DNA from 2 places in the Variovorax monticola genome. Region 2 is predicted to be linked to the other one. Evidence: riboswitches for the same ligand, from Rfam matches in the RefSeq annotation. Region 2 holds a riboswitch; the other holds the start of a gene.
The links. Region 2 has a riboswitch for glycine ahead of ACSFA5_RS17410 (D-amino acid dehydrogenase). Riboswitches for the same ligand answer to the same signal wherever they lie in the genome.
Positions count from the first base shown of each region.

Region 1: another riboswitch for glycine. It lies ahead of gcvT (glycine cleavage system aminomethyltransferase GcvT); the one in region 2 lies ahead of ACSFA5_RS17410 (D-amino acid dehydrogenase).

Region 1 is NZ_JBPJZP010000001.1:641,396-652,855, forward strand. Features, by position in the region: gene ACSFA5_RS02885 (MFS transporter) at 4-1,194, shown strand; gene ACSFA5_RS02890 (hypothetical protein) at 1,418-1,966, shown strand; glycine riboswitch at 2,000-2,090, shown strand; glycine riboswitch at 2,103-2,215, shown strand; gene gcvT (glycine cleavage system aminomethyltransferase GcvT) at 2,261-3,439, shown strand; gene gcvH (glycine cleavage system protein GcvH) at 3,492-3,863, shown strand; gene gcvP (aminomethyl-transferring glycine dehydrogenase) at 3,915-6,824, shown strand; gene ACSFA5_RS02910 (MFS transporter) at 7,064-8,524, shown strand; gene ACSFA5_RS02915 (FGGY family carbohydrate kinase) at 8,524-10,071, shown strand; gene ACSFA5_RS02920 (glycerol-3-phosphate dehydrogenase/oxidase) at 10,068-11,460, shown strand, end outside.
Region 2 is NZ_JBPJZP010000004.1:599,566-611,025, reverse strand. Features, by position in the region: gene ACSFA5_RS17425 (aminotransferase-like domain-containing protein) at 1-147, shown strand, start outside; gene ACSFA5_RS17420 (PhaM family polyhydroxyalkanoate granule multifunctional regulatory protein) at 216-974, shown strand; gene ACSFA5_RS17415 (FIST signal transduction protein) at 1,020-2,300, shown strand; gene ACSFA5_RS17410 (D-amino acid dehydrogenase) at 2,310-3,614, opposite strand; glycine riboswitch at 3,707-3,823, opposite strand; glycine riboswitch at 3,854-3,951, opposite strand; gene rfbB (dTDP-glucose 4,6-dehydratase) at 4,069-5,139, shown strand; gene rfbD (dTDP-4-dehydrorhamnose reductase) at 5,136-6,026, shown strand; gene rfbA (glucose-1-phosphate thymidylyltransferase RfbA) at 6,054-6,950, shown strand; gene rfbC (dTDP-4-dehydrorhamnose 3,5-epimerase) at 6,947-7,495, shown strand; gene ACSFA5_RS17385 (hypothetical protein) at 7,654-10,077, shown strand; gene ACSFA5_RS17380 (glycosyltransferase family 2 protein) at 10,074-11,072, shown strand; gene ACSFA5_RS17375 (hypothetical protein) at 11,132-11,460, shown strand, end outside; gene ACSFA5_RS17370 (hypothetical protein) at 11,413-11,460, shown strand, end outside.

The DNA of each region.
Region 1 (11,460 bases), on a different contig from region 2:
CGAATGAACAAGCGCCGCCTCGGCCTGCTCACCGGCACCCATGCCGTCAACGACCTCTACCAGGGCCTCGTGCCCGCCCTGCTGCCTTTCATGGTGCTGGAGCGCGGCTACAGCTATACGGCCGTGAGCGGGCTGATGCTCGCGGCCACCGGCCTGTCGAGCGTGGTGCAGCCGCTGTTCGGCCTGTACGCCGACCGTCACCCGCGCAGCTGGCTGGTGCCCACGGGCTTCCTGGTGGCGGCGCTGGGCGTGGTGCTGGCGGGCATCGGCCAGAGCTACCTGCTGACCTGGATCGCCATCGCGCTGTGCGGGTTGGGCATCGCGGCCTACCACCCGCCGGCCACGGTGGCGGCGCGCGCGGCCGGGGGCGCCTCGCAGAAGGCGATGAGCGTGTTCTCGGTGGGCGGCACCATCGGTGCCTCCTTTGCGCCGGTGCTCGCGGCCACGGTGGTCGGTGATGGAGGCCTGGCGCGCAGCTACCTGCTGGGGGTGCCGGCGCTGGCGATGGGCGTGGTGTGGCTGCTGGCGAATGCAGGGCGCGGCGGTGCGTCCGCCGCCACCGCAGCCGCCGCGCGCAAGGCCGCCGGCGAGGTGCTCAAGCCCCACAACGACTGGCGCGCCTTCGGGCTGCTGGTGGCGACCATCGTGGGCTGGTCGGTCCCGTACGTCACGGTGCTGTCGATGCTGTCGCTGCGCGTCACGCGCGACCTGCACGGCACCGCCTTCCAGGGCGCGGCGGCGCTCACCGGCTTCACCGCCGCGGGCGCGGTGGGCGTGCTGCTCGGGGGCTGGCTCGGCGACCGCATCGGACGCATGGGCACCATCCGCAGCGGCTACGTGCTGGCCCTGCCTTCGCTCGCCGGCCTGGTGCTCGCACCGACGCCCGGCTGGGCGCTGGCCTGCACCGCGCTGCTCGGCATGAGCATGTTCCTGCCCTTCGCCGCGCAGGTGACGCTGGCGCAGGACTACCTGCCGCGCAACCCGGCCACGGCCAGCGGCATCACGCTGGGGCTGGCGCTGTCGGTGGGCGGGCTGGTGTCGCCGCTGTTCGGCATGCTGTCGGACGCGCGCGGGCTGGGCGTGACTTTCACCGCGGTGCTGTGCGTGCTGGGCGCGGCGACGGTGTTGGCGCTGCGGTTGCGCAACCGTGTGGTGCAGGTGATGCCGGAGGGAGCGAAGGGCGCGGCGGCCTGAACGCTGGCGTGCGGTTGCGCAGCGCAAGGTGTCGTTCGATCGCTCGGGTCGAGCCGCAAGACGCTGGCGCTGCAGCGCGTGGGCAACCAGTGGCTCATTCGCAAGGAGATCGCGGGCGGATGACGCCGCCAGCAACCGTTGCCCGTGTAAACCAAACGGTTCATGAAGATGTCACCGCTTGCAACGATGCTGCAGCCCTCGACTCCCGAAAGCTGTGGCTGCCATGTTCCCCACCAAGACCGACAAGGCCCGCGATGAACTCCAGGGCGGCCAGCGCACGCTCAGCCAACGGGAGCGCGCGCTGCTGCTCATGGCGGACGGCCGGCGCTCGCTGACAGACTTCAGCCCGCTGTTCAGTACCCGGGACGAGGCCGACCAGGCGCTCCAGGCGCTGGTGCAGCGGGGCTACCTGCAAGACCCGCAGGCCGTAGCGGCTGCGGCTGCGGCCGCGCAGGCGGCGCAGGCCCCGGCGATACCCGCCGCCGACCCGATCCAGCTGAGCACCTCGGCCGACAACTTCGACGGCAAGCGCTCGCTGGCCACCACGCGCATGTTCCTGTTCGACATCTGCGAGCGCATGTTCGTGCGCCGCGACCCCAAGTTCGCCCTGCAGATGCGCGACGCCCTGCGCGAGGCGCGCGACCGCGAGGCCATGATGACCATCGCCGCGCTGATGCTCAGCGAAATCGAGAAGGCCGCAGGCCCGGAGCGCGCCGAATCGCTGCGCGAACGCATCGACCGGTTGCTGCCGCCGGCTGAAATCGTCCACTGACGCGAAAACCCCGGGCACCGCGATCCACTACACTCGCCCCGGTCAGGAGAGAGCCCCGCGCGACGGGGCCGCCGAAGGCGCAGGGGATTCCCGAACGCTCAGGCAAAAGGACTGACAAGGCGCCGGTACACACCGGCGTTTCCTTGCTGGAGAGAGGCCGCCGTACCTGAAACGATGCAGCGGCCCACCGAAGGAGCAAACCCCGATCGTGGGGCGAATCTCTCAGGTAAAGCGGACAGCAGGGGTGGCCCATGGCTTGCGTCATGGATTTCGTCTGCCCCTTTGGAGCGCCCCATGGCCTCTTCCGCTGCTTCCGCCCCCGACACCCCGCTGCTCAAGACCCCGCTGTACGACCTCCACGTGGAGCTCGGAGCCCGCATGGTCCCGTTCGCCGGCTACGCGATGCCGGTGCAATACCCCGCCGGCCTGATGGCAGAACACAAGCACACGCGCGACGCGGCCGGTCTGTTCGACATTTCCCACATGGGCCAGCTGCGCCTGGCCGGCCCCGACGCCGCTGCGGCGTTCGAGACCCTGATGCCCGTCGACGTGATCGACCTGCCCGCCGGCAAGCAGCGCTACGGCCTGCTGCTGAACGACGAGGGCGGCATCCTCGACGACCTGATGTTCTTCAACGAAGGCAACGGCTCGCTCTTCGTGATCGTCAACGGCGCCTGCAAAGCGGCCGACATCGCCCACATCCGGCAGAAGATCGGCGGCCGCTGCGACGTGCAGCCCCTGCCCGGCCACGCCCTGCTCGCGCTGCAGGGCCCGCAGGCGGCGGCCACGCTGGCACGCCTCTCACCCGGCATCGAGCGCTTCGTGTTCATGACCGGCGGCGCGGTGCGGATCGGCGGCATCGCTGCCTTCGTCACCCGCAGCGGCTACACCGGCGAAGACGGTTTCGAGATCTCGGTGGCTGGCACGGACGCCGAGGCGCTGGCCCGGCTCCTGCTGGCCCAGCCCGAGGTGAAGCCCATCGGCCTCGGCGCGCGCAATTCGCTGCGGCTCGAAGCCGGCCTGTGCCTGTACGGCAACGACATCAACACCACGACCACACCGGTCGAGGCCTCGCTCAACTGGGCGATGCAGAAGGTGCGCCGTGCCGGTGGCGCGCGCGAAGGCGGCTTCCCCGGCGCCGCGAAGATCCTGGCCCAGCTCGCCGCGGCCACCCCGGGGGCCGCCGGCCACACCGATCACGACACGCTCAAGCGCAAGCGCGTGGGCCTCGTCGCCCTGGAGCGCATTCCGGTGCGCGAGGGCACGGTGCTCCAGTCTTTCGAAGGCCACGACATCGGCATCGTCACCAGCGGCCTGCTCGGCCCCACGGCCGACCGCTGCGTGGCCATGGGCTACGTGGCCACAGCGTTCGCGGGGCCGGGCACGCGCCTGCAGGCCATCGTGCGCGGCAAGCCGGTGCCGATGGAAGTCTCGACGCTGCCTTTCGTGCCGACGCGCTATTTCCGGGGCTGACCACGGCTAGGCTCTGCACCCCGAATCAATTTTTTCCACGAGGAGTTTTTCCATGAGCATCAAGTACACCAAGGACCACGAATGGGTGTCGGCCGAAGACGGCGCGGCCACCGTCGGCATCACCGTGCATGCGCAGGACGCGCTGGGCGACGTCGTGTTCGTCGACCTGCCCGAAGTCGGCAAGAGCTTCGCGCAGGGCGAAGTCGCCGGCGTCGTCGAATCGGTGAAGGCCGCCGCCGACGTGTTCATGCCCGTGTCGGGCGAGATCGTCGAAGTCAACGAAGTGCTGCGCGCCGACCCCTCGCTTGCCAACAGCGACCCGCTGGCCACCGGCTGGTTCTTCAAGGTCAAGCTCAGCGAACCCGCGCAACTCGACGCGCTGCTCGACGCTGCCACGTACGACAAGTTCGCCGCCGAATCCTGATGCGCTGAGTTCTTCAGCCGCCTTTTCTTTTCTTCTCCAGCCTTCACCGCCATGCCGATTCCCGCCCTTCCCTCTTTGCAAGAACTAGAGAACGCCGAAGAATTTCTCGCCCGCCACATCGGCATCGATGCGGCGGACGAGGCGCGCATGCTGCCGGTGATCGGCTCGGCCACGCGCGCGGAGCTCATCGACGGCATCGTGCCGGCGGCCATCCGCCGCGCCAGGCCGATGCGGCTGCCCGCGCCGGTGACCGAGGCCGACGCGCTGGCCGAGTTGAAGGCGCTGGCGTCGAAGAACAAGGTGTTCAAGAGCTTCATCGGCCAGGGCTACTACGGCACGCACACGCCCGGCGTCATTTTGCGCAACGTGCTCGAAAACCCCGCCTGGTACACCGCCTACACGCCCTACCAGGCCGAGATTTCGCAGGGCCGCATGGAAGCCCTGCTCAACTTCCAGACGATGGTGTGCGACCTCACGGGCATGGCCATCGCCAACGCGTCGATGCTCGATGAAGCCACGGCCGCGGCCGAGGCCATGACGCTGGCCAGGCGCAGCGTGAAAGCCAAGAGCAACGTGTTCCTGGTGTCGGGCGACTGCCACCCGCAGACCATCGAAGTCATCAAGACGCGCGCCGCGCCGCTGGGCATCGAGGTCAAGGTGAGCACCGTGTCGGAAACGCTGCCGCTGCTGATGGTGAGCGGCGAGTTCTTCGGCGTGCTCGCGCAGTACCCCGCCACCACCGGCCACGTGCACGACCTGCGCCCGCTCGCGGGCCATGCGCACCAGTGCGACGCCGCCTTCATCGTCGCGGCCGACCTGCTGGCGCTCACGCTGCTGGTCGCCCCCGGCGAGTTCGACGCCGACATCGTCTGCGGCACCACGCAGCGCTTCGGCATGCCGCTGTGCAACGGCGGCCCGCACGCCGCCTACCTCGCCTGCCGCGATTCGTTCAAGCGCTCGCTGCCGGGCCGCCTGGTGGGCGTGAGCGTCGACGCGCACGGCCAGCCGGCCTACCGCCTGGCGCTGCAGACGCGCGAGCAGCACATCCGCCGCGAGAAGGCCACGTCCAACATCTGTACCGCGCAGGTGCTGCCGGCCGTGGTGGCCAGCATGTACGCCGTGTACCACGGGCCCGACGGCCTCACGCGCATCGCGCAGCGCGTGGCGGCGCTCACCGCCATCCTGTCGAAGGGCCTGTCGCAGATGGGCCGCGAGCCGGTCAATGCCACCGCCTTCGATTCGCTCACCGTGAGCACGGGTGACGACACGCAGACCATTCTGGAGCGCGCGCAGACGGGCGGCGTCAACCTGCGCCAGCGCCTGCAGCACCACCTGGGCATTTCGCTGGACGAGACCACCACGCGCGCGGACATCGAGACGCTGTGGGCGCTGTTCGTGCCCGCGGGCACCGCGATGCCCCGCTTCGACGACCTGGCCGCCAGCGCCACGCCGCTGATCCCCGAGGACCTGCGCCGCACCAGCGGCTTCCTCACGCATCCGGTGTTCAACACGCACAAGAGCGAAACCTCGATGCTGCGCTACATCCGCAGCCTGTCCGACAAGGACCTGGCGCTCGACCGCAGCATGATCCCGCTGGGCAGCTGCACCATGAAGCTCAACGCCACCAGCGAGATGATTCCGATCACCTGGCCCGAGTTCGCGAACATCCACCCCTTCGCGCCGGCAGACCAGCTGCAGGGCTACGCCCAGCTCGACGCGCAACTGCGCGCGTGGCTGTGCGAGGCCACCGGCTACGCGGGCATCAGCCTGCAGCCCAACGCGGGCTCGCAAGGCGAGTACGCCGGCCTGCTGGCCATCAAGGGCTTTCATGAAGCCAAGGGCCAGGGCCATCGCAACATCTGTCTCATTCCGTCTTCCGCCCATGGCACCAATCCGGCCAGCGCGCAGATGGTCGGCATGCAGGTGGTGGTGACCGCCTGCGACGCGCAGGGCAACGTCGACATGGACGACCTGAAGCGCGCCTGCGAAAAGCACAGCGCCCACCTGGCCGCCGTGATGATCACGTACCCCAGCACGCACGGCGTGTTCGAGACGCGCGTCAAGGAACTCTGCGAGCTGGTGCACGAACACGGCGGGCGCGTGTACGTGGACGGCGCCAACATGAACGCGCTGGTCGGCGTGGCGGCACCCGGCGAGTTCGGCGGCGACGTGAGTCACCTGAATTTGCACAAGACCTTCTGCATTCCGCACGGCGGCGGCGGGCCGGGCGTGGGCCCGGTGTGCGTGGTCGAAGACTTGGTGCCGTTCCTGCCGGGCCATGCGACCGCCGGCCTGGCCTCGCACGGCGTGGGTGCCGTGTCCGCCGCACCGCTGGGCAATGCGGCCGTGCTGCCGATCAGCTGGATGTACTGCCGCATGATGGGCGCCAAGGGCCTGCAGGTCGCGACCGAGACGGCCATCCTCAGCGCCAACTACATCAGCGCGCGCCTGAAGGACCATTACCCCACGCTGTACGCGAGCCCCAACGGCCACGTCGCGCACGAGTGCATCCTGGACCTGCGTCCGCTGAAGGACACCAGCGGCGTCACTGCCGAGGACGTGGCCAAGCGCCTGATCGACTACGGCTTCCACGCGCCCACGCTGAGCTTCCCGGTGCCGGGCACGCTGATGGTGGAGCCGACCGAGAGCGAGCCGCTGGTGGAACTGGACCGCTTCATCGACGCGATGATCGCCATTCGCGGCGAGATCCGCCGCATCGAGGAAGGCGTCTGGCCGAAGGAAGACAACCCGCTCAAGCACGCACCGCACACCGCGGCCAGCCTGCTCGGCACGGAATGGGCGCATCCGTACTCGCGCGAACTCGGCGCGTTCCCGCTGGCCGAACTCAAGAAGGCCAAGTACTGGCCGCCGATCGGCCGTGTGGACAACGTCTACGGCGACCGCAACCTGTTCTGCAGTTGCGTGCCGGTGGGCGACTACAAGGAAGCCGAAGAGGCCTGAGGACCGTTTGAGGACCAGCGACGCGCGAAGGCGCGTCGCTCCCATCGCCCTGCGCGGCCGATGCGCGCGCGCCGGGCCCGCTAGTGGTTAACACTGCCTCGGCCTTCGTTGACTCAGCGAAAAGTTCGCACTTAAAATTTACGTACAGGTTCAGATTTAAAGACCATCTGTGAGATGGCTTTGTCGCGCCTGCATGGTTTGCGTTTGTCCTCTTGCGGATTATTCCAATGGAGACAACTGTGCAACCCAACGCGATCAAGATCCGCGGCATCGACGATGTCATCGCCTACCTGGATTCACGCCAGGGCATCGTCGGCCGGGCCGCCGTCATCTGGTGGCTCGCGCTCGGCGGACTTTTCCTCGACGCCTTTTCCAACTCCGCATTGAGCGCGGGCCTCGGCCCGATGACGCGCAACCTGTCGCTCAGCGCCGCGCAGGTCGCGCTGATGACCTCGATGGCCTCGTGGGTCGCCATTGCGTTCAATCCCATCGGCGGCTGGATGGCCGACCGCTGGGGCCGCATCCGCCCGCTCATCCTGGCCAAGCTGCTGGCCGTGATCGGCGCGGTGCTGGTGGTGTTCGCGCCCAGCTTCGAGATGATCCTGGTCGGCCGCTTCTTCGTGGGCGCGGCCTACGGCATCGACTTCGCCATCGCGATGGCGGTACTGGCCGAGTTCACGCCGGCCAAGCTCAAGAGCCGGCTCAACACCTGGCAGGGCATGTGGTACGCGGCGGTTTGCACCAACCTGCTGCTGGCGCTGGTGTTCTATTCGTGGGAAGTGGGCGACGCGATCTGGCGCTATTCGGTGGCGGCGACCGCGGTCTTCGGCGTCACCATCCTGGTGCTGCAGTTCGCGCTGCTGGTTGAAAGCCCGGTCTGGCTGGCCCGCAAGGAACGGCTCGACGAAGCCGCCAAGGCCATGAGCCGCATCTACGGCCGGCTGTTCGTTGCCGCACCGAACAACGAACGCCTGCCGGTACTCAACCAGGCGCGCCGCGGCGCCGCCAACGTGTTGCTGATCTTTCGCGGCGTGTACCTGCAGCGCACCATCCTCGCGGCCACGGTTCAGGTCGGCCAGTCGATCCAGTATTTCGCGGTGGGCTGGTACCTGCCGCTGATCAGCGCGACGCTGTTCGGCAAGGACTTCGCCCAGGCCACCCTCGGCGCGCTGGCCTTCAACGTGTTCGGCATCTTCGGCGGCTTTCTCTCGCCGTGGATAGGCCGCAAGCTCGGCCTGCGCCGCGCCTCGGCCTTCGGCTTCGCGATGGTGTTCGTCATGCTGCTCACGCTGGGCCTGTTCCACGGCCGCATGCCGCTGTGGCTGGCGGTGACGGTGCCCTCGCTGTTCATCCTGTTCCACTCGGGCGGGCCAGGTGCGAACGGCAAGAGCCTGTCGTCGCTGTCGTTCCGCAGCGAGCTGCGCGCGGGCGCCAACGGCATCATCGGCGCGCTGGGGTCCATCGGCGCGGCGCTCGGGCTGCTGGTGTTCCCGCTGTTCCGCGAAAAGTACGGGCTGGAGCACACCTTCCTCGTGCTGTCGGTGGTGCCGCTCGTCGCGAGCGTGATCTGTTTCGCGATCCGCTGGGACCCGACCCGCACCACCATCAACCCAGACAACGAAGCCGGCGCGCCGCAGTTCAAGGACGACGCGCGCGCGCTTTCCGAACCCCTGCAGCCCGCCGTGGGAAAGATGCATTGATGAAGTCCTTCACCGAGGACGTGATCCTCTCCATCGACGAAGGCACCTCGGGCACCCGGGCGGCCGTGGTCGGCCGCGACGGGCACGTGTCGTGCCTCGAATACGCACCGCTGCAGGTCGACACGCCACGCCCCGGCGTGGTCGAGCAGGACGCCAACGCAATCCTCGACAAGACCTTGGCCGTGTGCCGCACGACCATCGCGCGCGCGCACGCCGAGCACAAGCGCATCGCCGCGCTCGCCATCGCCACGCAACGCTGTTCGGCCGTGCTGTGGGACACGCACACCGGCCGCGCGCTGGTGCCCGCCATGGTGTGGCAGGACACCCGCTACGTCGACGAGCTGAACCGGCTCGCACCGCGGTGGGACACGCTGCTCGTGAAGCAGATGGGCCGCCCGGTCGGCGTGCGCTCCCCCTACCTCTGGGCCACGCACCACCTGCGCGAAACGCCCGCGGTGGCGCGCGCCTTCGACGAACGCCGGCTGGCCTTCGGCACCATCGACAGCTGGCTGCTGTGGCACCTGTCGGACCAGCGCGCCTGCGTGACCACCCCAACCAACGTGACCTCGGGCAGCGCCTACGTGCTGGCCGAGCACCGCTACCACCTCGACTGGATCGAAGCGCTCGGCTTCCCCCAAGAGCTGCTGCCCGAACTTCGCGAGGACGCCGACCTGTTCGGCCGCACCCGCGCCGACCTGCTGGGCATCGACGTGCCCATCCTGGCCTGCGCGGGCGACCAGCATGCGGGCGCCATCGGCCTGGGCTGCCTCGACCGCGAACAGGCGATGTGCGTGCACGGCACGGGCAGCTTCGTCGACGTGATCACCGGCCCGGTGCAGCCTGCCAACGCCGGGCTGCATGACGGCACGCTCACCATGACGGCACGCCGCGCGCAAGGTGTGTCGCACTTCGCGGTGGAGACCTTCGTGGCGACCACAGGCTCCGCACTGAACTGGGTCTGCGACAAGCTGCAGTGGTTCGACAACGCGGCGCAGATCAGCCAGCTCGCAACCACCGCCGGCAGCTCGCGCGACGTCACCTTCATTCCCGCATTGACCGGCCTGCGCGTGCCCGCGATGGAGCCCGCCGCGCGGGCCTCGCTCACCGGCATCTCGATGGCCACCACGCGCGCCGAGGTGGCACGCGCCATCCTCGAAGGCATCGCGCATTCGGTGGCTTCGTGCATCCAGTCGAACGAAGAGGTCTCAGGCGTGCGCGTGTCCGAACTGGTGGTCGGCGGCGGCCTGTCGGGCAGTTCCGCGCTGTTGCAGATCCAGGCCGACCTCACCGGCATGCCGGTGCGGCGCATGAAGGAAACCGACCGCGCCAGCCTGCGCGGCATCGCATTTCTCGCCGGCGCCTCGGGCCTGCTGTGGGACTCGTTGCAGCAGGCCCGCGCCACGCTGGAAAACGACGCGGTGTTCGAGCCGCAGATCGACGGCGGCGAGCGTCAGGCGCGGCGCGCCCTGTGGCACGCACGCGTCGCGTCCGAACTCGCGCACGCGCGCCATTTCAAGAACCTTTCGACAGGAGAACTCCCCTCATGATGGGTTTCCCATCCCTGCGGCCCGGCAAGGACCGCGCCGCGATGACGACCACCGAGCCGCTGCGGCTGAACCGGCAGGAGCAGCTCACGCGCCTGGCCGACGAACCCTTCGACATGCTGATCGTCGGCGGCGGCGTCACCGGCGCCTACGCCGCGCTCGACGCCAGCCTGCGCGGCTACCGCGTGGCGCTGGTGGAGAAGGACGACTTCGCCTTCGGCACCTCCTCCAAGTCGTCGAAGATGGTCCACGGCGGGCTGCGCTACATCGAGCAGGGCAACCTCGGACTGGTGCGCCACTCGCTGCTGGAGCGCCAGCGGCTGCGCCGCAACGCACGGCACCTGGTGCAGCGCCTGCCTTTCCTGTTTCCGGTGATGGAACGCGAAGGCGTGTTCGACAAGCGCCTGGCCAAGGCCTTCGAGAGCCTGCTGTGGACCTACGACATCGCGGGCGGCTGGCGCGAGGGCATCCTGCACCAGAAGCTGTCCACGGCCGAGGTGCTGTCGCACTGCCCCACCTTCCGCGAAGAACACCTGACCGGCGGCTTCATGTACTTCGATGCGCGCGTGGACGATGCGCGGCTCACGCTCAACATCGCGCGCACCGCCGCCTTCCACGGCGCGGCGGTGCTCAACCATGCCAAGGCCGTGGAGATCACGCGCAACGGGCACGGCAAGGTCGACGGCGCGGTGGTGCAGGCCGATGGCCGCGAGATCCGCGTGCGCGCCGGCGTGGTCGTCATGGCCACCGGCGTGTGGCTGCGCGACTGGGACGGCCGCAGGAAGAACGAAGAGAAGACGCTGAACGTGCGCCCCGCCAAGGGCGTGCACGTGGCCATTCCGTGGCTGAAGATCCGCAACGACTGCACCGTGACCATTCCGGTGCCGGGCCGCAATCGGCGCGCGACCATCACGCGCTGGGGCGACGTCTGTTATCTCGGCACCACGGACGAGGACTACACCGGCAACCTCGACGACGTGTGCTGCACGCGCGAAGAGCTCGACTTCCTGCTCGACGGCGCACGCTCCGCGCTGAAGACCGACCTGCGGGCCGAAGACGTGGTCGGCAGCATCGCCGGCTGCCGCCCGCTGGTGGCGCCGCCGGGCGGCAAGACGCTGGAGATCAAGCGCAACCACGAGATCCGCACCGCCTCGGACGGGCTGCTGACCATCGTCGGCGGCAAGCTGACAACGTCGCGCCACATGGCCGAACAGACCATCGACGCCGCGCAGAAGGTGCTGGGCCGGCGCAACAGCTGCAAGACCAAGTCGGCCTTCCTGCTGGGCGCCGCCGGCTACGACGCGCAGGCCATCACCGCCTCGGGCGGCATGGCGGCGCACCTGGGCGAGCGCTACGGCACGGAGGCGCGCTTCGTCACCGACATCCTGCACG
Region 2 (11,460 bases):
CGCATGCTCGACCAGGGCTACCTGCTGGCGCCGGGGTCGCTGTTCCATGCGCGCCGGCCGCCGAGCACCCTGATGCGCATCAACTTCGCGACCTCGCAGGACGCGGCCTTCTGGAAGGTGTTCAGCAAGGTGCGCGGCGAGCTCTGAGGCCTGCGAAAAGCCCGGGGCCTTGGAGTAAGCTGCCGGCACAAGAAAACCCAGCCTGGAGACCCCCCATGAGCAACGCCGACAAGCCCTTCGACTTCAGCCAGTTCGTCCCCGGATTCGACTTCCTGAAGAACCTCGCCGGCGGCGCGGCCGCAGGGGCCGGTACCGGGGCCGGCGCGGTGCCCGGCATTCCGAGCCTGGCGAGCTGGGTGGCGCCCACGCTGAGCGTGGAAGAGGTCGACAAGCGCATCCAGGAACTCAAGACGGTGCAGTACTGGCTCGAGCAGAACGGCCATGCGCTCAAGGCCACGATCCAGGCGCTCGAGGTGCAGAAAATGACCCTGTCCACACTGCGCGGCATGAACGTGCGCATGGAAGACATCGCCAGCGCGTTCACCAAGCAGGCCGCCGCGATGGCGCCGGCGGCTGCGGCGGCCGCGACCGCGCCGGCCCCCGCGCCCGAGCCCGAAGAGGTCGAAGACGAATCGCCCGAGGAAGAAACCTCGGCACCGGCGAAGTCGCGCGGCAAGCCCGCTTCGGCCGGGTCGAAGGCCGGCGGCGCGGGCGTGGTCGACCCCATGCAGTGGTGGGGCGCGCTCACCGAACAGTTCCAGCAGATCGCCAGCACCGCGCTGCAGGACGCGGCCCAGCTCAAGGTGCCGGCCATGGCGCAGCCGCTGGCCGATGCCGTCAAGGCGATGGGCACGCCGGCCGCGCGCAAGCCAGCCGCCGCAAAGCAGGCCGCCGCACGCAAGGCCCCTGCCGCGCCGGCCGCCAAAAAGAAGACCGCCACCGCCGCGCGCAAGCGAACCTCCGCCCGGCGCTGACGTCATACACAGATATTTTTTGAAGAGAACGGGTCGGCACGCATCATGAAGTTGTTTCCCTCCGGTCATGCCACCCATCCGCAGTGGCGCATGGCGGCCGGCCTCGTGCTGGCCCAGTTGCGCGCGCAAATGGCCCTGCCCGACTACGCGTCGGCGCCCACCCTGGGGCTGCTCTACATCACCGACCACTACGCCAGCGACGCGCAGGACATCCTCGACCACCTGAGCGCCGAGCTGTCCGAGGTGACCGACTGGTCGGGCACGGTCGGCATCGGCGTGTCGGCCAACAACGCGGAGTACTTCGACGAGCCCGGCATCAGCCTGATGCTGTGCGCGTTGCCGAGCGACCAGTACCGCGTGTTCTCGGGCGTGGCGCCGCTGGGCAACTCCGAAATGAGCGGCTTCGAGGCGCACACGGCGCTGGTGCATGCCGACCCCGCGACGCCCGACCTGGCCGAGCTGATCGGCGAGATGGCCGGGCGCACCGACACGGGCTACCTGTTCGGCGGGTTGTCGTCGGGCCGCCACGGCTCGCTGCAGTTCGCCATCGGCGGCAACGGCAACATCCGCGGACATGGCGCGGCGGGCGGCGTGTTTTCGGGCGGCATGTCGGGTGTGGTGTTCGGCGAGGGCGTGCGGGTGGTGTCGCGCGTCACGCAGGGCTGCCAGCCGCTGCGCTCGGGCGCGGTGCGCGAGCGCGAGATCACCGAGGCCGACGGCAACCTGCTGCTCAAGCTCGACGGCGAACCGGCGCTCGACGTGCTGCTGGCCGACCTGCAGGTGTCGCTCGAGCGGCCGCAGGAGGCCATCGACGCGGTGCGCAACACGCTGGTGGGGCTGGCCGACGCGGGCAGCGACGGCATCCGCCGCACCGGCGACCTGGGCGCCGATGTGCTGGTGCGCCACATCATCGGCCTGGACCCCACGCGTCGCGGCATCGCCATTGCCGACACGGCCGAGGCCGGCATGCGGCTGACCTTCTGCCGCCGCAACGCGCAGGCCGCGCGGGCCGACCTGATGCGCATCTGCGCCGAAATTCGCGAAGAACTGGAGCCCGAAGAGCAGACGCTGGCCACCGCGCGCGCCGTGGCCGCGGGTGAGGCCGAGGCCGCGCCGCACCCGGCGCGGCGCATTGCCGGGGCGGTGTACGTGAGCTGCTCGGGGCGCGGCGGGCCGCACTTCGGCGCGCCGGGCGCGGAGCTGCAGATCGTGCGGCATGCGCTGGGCGACGTGCCGCTGGTCGGCTTCTTCGCGGCGGGCGAAATTGCCCGCCACCATCTGTATGGCTACACCGGCGTCCTGACGGTGTTCACCAGCAACGACTGACCCTGGCGATCACGCCGGCTGCAGCACGCGCGACTGCGGCGCAGGCATGCCGCCGGTGAACGCGAAATCGACCTCGGGCGCCAGCCCGCTCACGATGCGCGCGATCGACTTGCCCGAGCCGCAGGCGTGCGTCCAGCCGAGCGTGCCGTGGCCGGTGTTCAAGAACAGGTTCGCCAACCTGGTCTTGCCGATCAGCGGCACGTTGCTCGGCGTGGCGGGGCGCAGGCCGGTCCAGAACTGCGCCTGCGTGGTGTCGCCGGCGCCCGGAAACAGCGCTTCGACGCGGCGCACGATGGCTTCGCAGCGCACCGGGTTCAGGTCGCGGTCGTAGCCGTTGAGTTCGGCCGTGCCGGCGATGCGCAGGCGGTCGCCCGACGCCGAGGTGTAGCGCGAGAACACCAGCTTGAACTCGTCGTCGGTCAGCGAGACCTGGTAGGCCTTGGAGGCGTCCTTCACGGGCAGCGTCACCGAGTAGCCCTTGGCCGGGTAGATCGGCAGCCGGATGCCCAGCGGCGCGGCCAGCAGCGGGCTCAGCGAGCCCATCGCCATGACGAACGCGTCGCCGCGAATGCGCTGGAAGCGGCCCTCGGCGTCGGTCACCTCGACGTGGTCGACTTTGCCGCCGGCTTCGCGCAGGGCGGTGACGGTGTGGCTCATCAAGAACTTCACGCCGGCCGCGGCCGCCAGTTTCGAGAGCTCGCGCGCGAAGCGGTTGGCGTCGCCCGATTCGTCTTCCGCCGTGAAGGTGGCGCCCGCGAGCTTGGGGCGGATGTGGGCGAGGGCGGGCTCGATCTTCACCGCCTCGTCGGCTGAGATGACCTGGCGTTCGCAGCCCAGCGCGCGCATCTGCTCGGCGGGGGCGAGGGCGCCGTCGAACTCCTTTTGCGTCGTGTAGAAGTGCAGGATGCCCTGGGTGCGCTGGTCGTAGTCGATGTGCGTGTCACGGCGCAACTGTTGCAACACGTCGCGGCTGTAGGTGCCCAGTTGCACGATCTGTTCGATGTTGTGGCGGGTGCGCGCTGGCGTGCATTCGCGCAGGAACTGCAGGCCCCAGAGCCACTGGCGCATGTCGGCGCGAATGCGAAACAGCAGCGGGGCGTCTTCCTTGCCCAGCCACTGCAGCACCTTGAGCGGTGCGCCCGGGTTGGCCCACGGTTCGGCATGGCTCACGGAAATTTGCCCGCCGTTGGCAAAGCTGGTTTCGGCGGCCGGGGTGGCCTGCCGGTCGATCACGGTCACTTCGTGGCCGAGTTGCTGGAGGTAGTAAGCCGAGGTCACGCCGAGCAGGCCGGCGCCAAGAACGATCACGCGCATTTCAAATACCTTTTGAGGTTGAAGCGCTTGAACGACGGGCGTGGTGTGCTATTGAATCAATAGCAGGCAACCGGACGACCGTGGTCCAAGTTGCCGCTCCCCCTGTCCTCGGTACCTGAGAGATTCACCCGTTGCGCCCGCAGCGGGTTTGCTCCTTCGGTGCATCGTTGCCACTGTGCGTGGTGCGATGGCTCTCCAGACGGCGTTGTCAGTTGGTGCAGTACTGACCCCTTGCCGAAATCTTCTTCGAAGACCTCGTCGGGCCGACCTGAGCGTTCATGGGAGTTTGCGCCTTCGGTAGGGCCACCTGGGTGGCCCGCTCTCCTGCAGTGTGGCCGATTGTAAACACCGGTTGCGCCCGCGAGACAAGCCTTGTGTTTCGGCACACCGACCCAATGGGATAATCGCCAGTTCGTTTGCCGCAGGGCAAATGCTTCATATAACAGGGGACCCCATGATCTTGGTTACCGGCGGCGCTGGCTTCATTGGCGCCAATTTCGTACTCGACTGGATCGCGAACAGCGACGAGCCGGTCGTGAACCTCGACAAACTGACCTACGCGGGCAACCTCGAGACCCTCGCGTCGCTCAAGGGCAACCCCAACCACATCTTCGTGCAGGGCGACATCGGCGACAGCGCGCTGCTCGACCGCCTGCTGGCAGAGCACAAGCCGCGCGCCGTGGTCAACTTTGCAGCCGAATCGCACGTCGACCGCTCCATTCACGGCCCCGAAGACTTCGTGCAGACCAACGTGCTCGGCACCTTCCGCCTGCTCGAATCCGTGCGCGGCTTCTGGAGTGCGCTGCCGGCCGAGCAAAAGGCAGCCTTCCGCTTTCTGCACGTGTCGACCGACGAGGTCTACGGCTCGCTTTCCAAGACCGACCCCGCCTTCACCGAAGAGCACAAGTACGAGCCCAACAGCCCGTACTCGGCCAGCAAGGCCGCCAGCGACCACCTCGTGCGCGCCTGGCACCACACCTACGGCCTGCCGGTGGTTACCACCAACTGCTCGAACAACTACGGGCCGTTTCACTTTCCCGAAAAGCTCATTCCACTGATGATCGTCAACGCGCTGGCCGGCAAGCCGCTGCCCGTGTACGGCGACGGCATGCAGGTGCGCGACTGGCTCTACGTGAAGGACCACTGCAGCGCCATCCGCCGTGTGCTCGAAGCCGGCAAGCTCGGTGAAACGTACAACGTGGGCGGCTGGAACGAGAAGCCCAACATCGAGATCGTCAACACCGTGTGTGCGCTGCTCGACGAACTCAGCCCCAAGGCCGGCGGCAAGCCGTACAAGGAACAGATCACCTACGTCACCGACCGCCCCGGCCACGACCGCCGCTACGCCATCGACGCGCGCAAGCTCGAAGCCGAGCTCGGCTGGAAGCCCGCCGAGACCTTCGACTCCGGCATTCGCAAGACCGTCGAGTGGTACCTCGCGAACAGCGAGTGGGTGCGTAACGTGCAAAGCGGCGCCTACCGCGAGTGGGTCGAAAAACAGTACGACGCGAAGGCTGCTGCATGAAGCTGCTGCTGCTTGGCAAGGGCGGGCAGGTGGGTTGGGAATTGCAGCGCAGCCTGGCGCCGCTGGGTGAGCTGGTGGCGCTCGATTTCGACAGCACCGATTTCCATGCCGACTTCAGCCGCCCCGAGCAACTGGCAGAGACCGTGCTGAAGGTGCGCCCCGACGTCATCGTCAATGCGGCGGCGCACACCGCCGTCGACAAGGCCGAGAGCGAGCCCGAGTTCGCGCGCAAGCTCAACGCCACTTCGCCCGGCGTGGTGGCCGAGGCGGCGCAGCAGATTGGCGCGCTGATGGTGCATTACTCGACCGACTACGTCTTCGACGGCAGCGGCACCGCGCCCTGGAAGGAAGACGACGCGACCGGCCCGCTGAGTGTGTACGGCCAGACCAAGCTCGAGGGCGAGCAGCTGGTGGCGCAGCATTGCGCAAAGCACCTCATCTTTCGCACGAGCTGGGTGTATGCGGCGCGCGGCGGCAACTTCGCCAAGACCATGCTGCGGCTGGCGAAGGAGCGCGACAAGCTCACCGTCATCGACGACCAGTTCGGCGCGCCCACGGGCGCCGAGCTGCTGGCCGACATCACGGCGCACGCCATCCGGGCGACGCTGCAAGACCCCAAGAAAGCCGGCCTCTATCACGCGATTGCCGGCGGCGAAACCACATGGCACGGCTACGCGCGGTATGTGCTCGGGCTGGCGCAGCAGGCCGGCGTCGAGCTCAAGGCCGGACCCGATGCCGTCGAGGCCGTGCCGACCAGCGCCTTCCCGACCCCGGCGAAGCGCCCGCACAACTCGCGCCTGGACACCACCAAGCTGCAGACCACCTTCGGCCTGCGCCTGCCCCCGTGGCAGGACGGCGTTGCGCGCATGCTGCGCGAAACGCTCTGACGCGTGAATTCACACGAGAAGAAAAGCATGACCACGACGACTCAACGCAAGGGCATCATCCTGGCCGGCGGCTCGGGCACCCGCCTGCATCCGGCGACCCTGGCGCTCAGCAAGCAGCTGCTGCCCGTGTATGACAAGCCGATGATCTACTACCCGCTCAGCACGCTGATGCTGGGTGGCATGCGCGACATCCTGATCATCAGCACGCCGCAGGACACGCCGCGCTTCCAGCAACTCCTGGATGACGGCAGCCAGTGGGGCATCAACCTGCAGTACGCGGTGCAGCCGAGCCCGGACGGCCTGGCGCAGGCCTTTCTCATCGGCGACAAGTTCGTGGGCAATTCGCCGAGCGCGCTGGTGCTGGGCGACAACATCTTCTACGGCCACGATCTCGTGAACCTGCTCGCCGACGCCGACAAGAAGCCGTCCGGGGCCACCGTGTTCGCATACCACGTGCAAGACCCGGAGCGCTATGGCGTGGTCGCGTTCGACGCGAAGGGCAAGGCCAGCAGCATCGAAGAGAAGCCCTTGAAGCCCAAGAGCAGCTACGCCGTCACCGGCCTCTACTTCTACGACAACCAGGTGGTGGACATTGCCAAGGCCGTGAAGCCGAGCGCGCGCGGCGAGCTGGAGATCACCGCCGTCAACCAGGCGTACCTCGAACTGGACCAGCTGAACGTGCAGATCATGCAGCGCGGCTACGCCTGGCTGGACACAGGCACGCACGACAGCCTGCTGGAAGCGGGCCAGTTCATTGCGACGCTGGAGCATCGGCAGGGGTTGAAGATTGCTTGTCCGGAAGAGATTTCGTGGCGCAACGGATTCATCTCCAGTGAACAGCTCGAGAAGCTCGCGGCGCCGCTGGAGAAGAGCGGCTACGGCAAATACCTGCGGCACCTGCTGAACGACGAGGTGCGCTCATGAAGGCCACGCCGACAGCCATTCCCGATGTGCTGGTGATCGAGCCCAAGGTGTTCGGCGACGCGCGGGGCTTCTTCTTCGAAAGCTTCAACCAGAAGGCCTTCGACGAAGCGGTCGGCCATCATGTCGATTTCGTTCAGGACAACCACTCGCGCTCGGTCAAGGGCGTGCTACGTGGCTTGCACTACCAAATTCAGCAGCCGCAGGGCAAGCTGGTGAGGGTGGTGCGCGGCACGGTGCTCGACGTGGCGGTGGACATCCGGCGCAAGTCGCCGACTTTCGGCAAATGGGTTTCACAGGAACTGAGCGAAGAAAACCACAAGCAATTGTGGGTGCCCGCGGGCTTCGCGCACGGATTCCTGGTGCTGAGCGATACCGCTGACTTCCTGTACAAGACAACGGACTACTACGCCCCGGCCAACGAACGCTGCATTGCCTGGAACGACCCGGCCATCGCCATCGTTTGGCCCGACCTGCAGAGCGATTTCGTGTTGTCCGCCAAGGACCAGACCGGCAGACGTCTGGCCGACGCCGAAGTATTTGAATGACGCCGTGCGCGGCGCGCCAGCACGGGCGCTTTTCGGGCGCACCCTTCAGTTTTCTTCTCTCATGCGGCCGCACGTTGCGGCCCACATTCATTCGGCCGGTTCCTGACGACGGCGAAAATGAACAACTCACCGTCTCGCATTTTTTCTAAGCGCCGCCAATGAATTTCAGATGGACCACCGTGCTTGCCCTGCTCCTCCTGGGCGGCGTGGCAACGGCGACAGGCTTGCACCAGCTGAGTTGGCATTCGATCGCCGCCCTCCGGTGGGACGCGCTCAAGCCATACGCCGTGGTGATGGCGAGCGGCATGTTCGTCGCCGAAATCTGTTCGCGCTGGCTCGGCATCCATCGGCTGGCGGCCGGCGCGGCCGTGGCAGCCGCCATTGCATTGGCCACGGGCGCGGCGGGCGCCTTGCTGGTCGTGGCGTGGATCGCGCTCGCGAGCCACGTGGTGGGCTCGACGGTGCTGACGGTGTGGAGCAAGCGCAGCGAAGCGCCCTCGGCCCTGATCTCGGTGCTCGTGGGCGCTGTCGTGTATGGGTCGCTGATCGGCCTTGCCGCGCACTGGCCCATCAACTACCCGGGCTTGTACGCCATCGCGCTGGCCTTGCCGATCGTTTTCGGCTGGCGGCAGGTTCGCACGGCGCTGCTGTCGATGAAGACCTTCGCCCGCAGCAAGTCGACGTCCTGGCTGGACCTGCTGATCGTCGGCGTGGCGCTGGCTCACTTCATCGTGGCGTTGATGCCGGAAACCGGGCACGACGCCCTGGCCTCGCACCTGTTCATTCCCGCGCACCTCGCGGCGCGCCACGCCTGGGGCTTCGACGTCAGCCTGTATGCGTGGGCGGTGATGCCGATGATGGGCGACTGGCTGTTCTCGCTGGGCTACATGCTGGCGGGCGAAACAGGCGCTCGCCTGGTCAATGTCGGCTTCGTGCTGGCCACCTGCTGCCTGGTGCGCGAACTCGTGCTGTGGGCCGGCGGCAGCCGGGCCGGTGCGAAGTGGGGCGCGCTGCTGTTGCTCACCACGCCGCTGGCGCTGCTCGAAAGCAGCAGCCTCTACATCGAATCCGTCTGGGCGGCCTTCGCGGTCGCCGGCGCGCTGTCGCTTTTCAGGGCGCTGCAGCGCGACGGGCAGCGGCCCGCCGACATCCGCTCGGCCGCCATCCTGCTCGGCGGCGCACTGGCCGCGAAAGCGATCACGCTGGCGATCCTTCCCGGGTTGTTCATCGTGTTCCTGGTGCGTTTTCGCGTGTGGGCCATCAAGGCATCGGCGGGGCGCTTCGCGCGTGCACTTGGGCTGTTCGCGCTGGTAGGCTGCGTTCCCTACCTCACCGCATGGGTGCTCACCAAAAATCCGTTGTTCCCCTATTTCAACGAGATCTTCCGTTCGAAGCTCTGGCCTCTGGCCAACTTCCAGGACTCCCGCTGGACCAAGGGCTTCAAGTGGGACACGCTCTACCAGGCGACCTTCCACACCGAAACCTTTCTGGAAAGCTGGCCGGGCGCGAGCGGTTTCCAGTGGGTGCTGCTCCTGCTGCCCGCGGTCGTGCTGGTGGCTCGCAAAGGAAAGCAGCGCGCGCTGGCGATTCTCTTCGTGGGTGCGGCTTCGGCGGTGGTGACGTTCCAGTCCATCGCCTACCTTCGCTACATCTTCCCGGCCTTCGTGTTGATGGTCGCGTTGATCGCCGCCGCGTTCTCGCAGCCGGAAAACACCTCGCCGACCGGCAAGCGGGCGCTCTGGATCGCCGGCGCCGTCGTCGTGCTGCTGAACCTCGTCTTCCTGAAATCGGCAACCCACTACGGCGACATCGTGGCGCAGCCGCTGCTCAGCCAGACCGGCAGGGAAGCCTTCCTGCGCGAGCGGCTGCCCATTCGCAGCGCGGTCGACGTGGTGAACAAGCTCAACCTCGACGACTCGCCAGTGGCGGTGTTCTCCTCGCCGCTGGGTGCCGGCCTTCATGCCGATGCGCTGTACCCCAGTTGGTACAACCCGAATTTCGAGCGCGCCGTGACCGCTGCCGATTCGACCGACGCGATGGCCAGGGCGCTGGTGCTGGCGGGCGGCGACTACCTCGTTCTCGACAGCGGCTGGGGCACGCCCGTGCTGAGAAAACTGATCGAGGACTCGAGCGACCCGGTGGCTGCGTTCGTGCCCATTGCCGTGCGGCGCGTCAAGGATCAATATCGGTTCGCGCAGGAACTGCTGCGCAACCCCGAATTCGCCGCGGACGACGGCTGGTACCTGCCACCTGGCAATTTGGACAGGCGCGCGGGCCGCATCTCGGTCAACGTGACGGCCGTGGCGACGCAGCAGGTTCCCGTGGTCGCCGGACGCCGCTACAAGAACAGCGCGAAGAGCGTCTGCGACACGCAACCGACCCAGGGTCGCCTGCAGGTGAACTGGATGGATGCCAAGGGCCGGTTCATCGCAACGAACATCCAGGTGTTCGAATGCACCGCCGAGGCCACGACCTATTCCATGGAAGTCAGGGCGCCCCGAAAAGCAGCCACTGCCGTCGTCTATGCCTCGGGCCAGACCGCCGTCCCCGTCACCTTCAGTGAAGTATCTTTCAAACAATGACCTCCACCAGCTACGAAACGCAGATGTCGAGCGCCCGGATCGCGGTCGTGATCCCGTCCTACAAGGTCACCCGGCACATCGCGCCGCTGATTGCATCGATCCCTTCGTACGTCTGGAAAATCTACGTGGTGGACGATGCCTGTCCCGACCAGTCGGGCAACTTCGTCAAGGCGAATTGCACCGATCCGCGAATCACCATCGTTTTTCATGAGGTCAACCAGGGCGTCGGCGGTGCGGTCATGACCGGCTACCGCGAGGCCATCAAGGACGGCGCCCAGGTCATCGTGAAAATCGACGGCGACGGCCAGATGGACCCGACGCTCATTCCCAACTTTGTAGACCCCATTCTTTCGGGCGAGGCCGACTACACCAAGGGGAACCGGTTCTTCGACCTGGAAAAGGTCCGCGCCATGCCCAAGGTTCGCCTCATCGGCAACGCGGTTCTTTCGCTGATGACCAAGCTTTCGTCCGGCTATTGGGACCTGTTTGACCCGACCAACGGTTACACGGCCATTCATGCGCGGGTGGCCGAACACCTGCCCATGGAAAAGCTGAGCCGTCGCTATTTCTTTGAAACCGATGTGCTGTTTCGGCTCAACACGCTGCGCGCGGTGGTCATGGACGTGCCGATGGAGGCACAGTACGGCGACGAAGTCAGCAATCTGAAAATTTCGAAGATCGTGACTGAATTTCTTTTCAAGCACGCGAGAAATTTCATGAAGCGAATTGGCTACAACTACTACCTGCGCGACATGTCACTCGGCTCGCTGGAATTGCCGGTCGGCCTTTTGCTGTTTTTTGGTGGTGGCGTATTCGGTATTTACCACTGGATCAATTCCATGCGCGCCGGCGTTGAAACATCGTCGGGCACGGTGATGCTCGCGGCGCTTCCCATCCTGATGGGAATTCAATTGATTCTTTCATTCTTTGGCCAGGACATTGCCGCGGTTCCGCGCACGCCCCTGCACAAGAAGATTTCACGACGCGTCCTGTGACCGATTCACCGGAACATATCTACTCCAACAATGGACGAAGCGGTCAAATGATTAATGTCATGCTGACATTGCTGTTTGCAATGATCATGGGCTCGGGGCAGTTGGTGCTGTCCCAGGCATCGAAGGAAGTTTTTGCGCTGGGAGGCTTGTCGATCAATGCCTTGCTCACCAGCAAATGGCTTTGGCTCGGAATTTTCATCTATGGCTTTGCCATGATCTTCTGGGTTTATATCCTGTCGCGTTTCGACGTGAAATACGCCTACCCCATTTCTTCGACTGCCATTTTCTTCACCGCCATTTTCCAAGCGATCATTCAGCGCAACATGCCCAGCGGGAGCTATTGGCTGGGGCTGGCGCTGGTCGTGGTGGGCCTCGTCGTTCTTTCGAT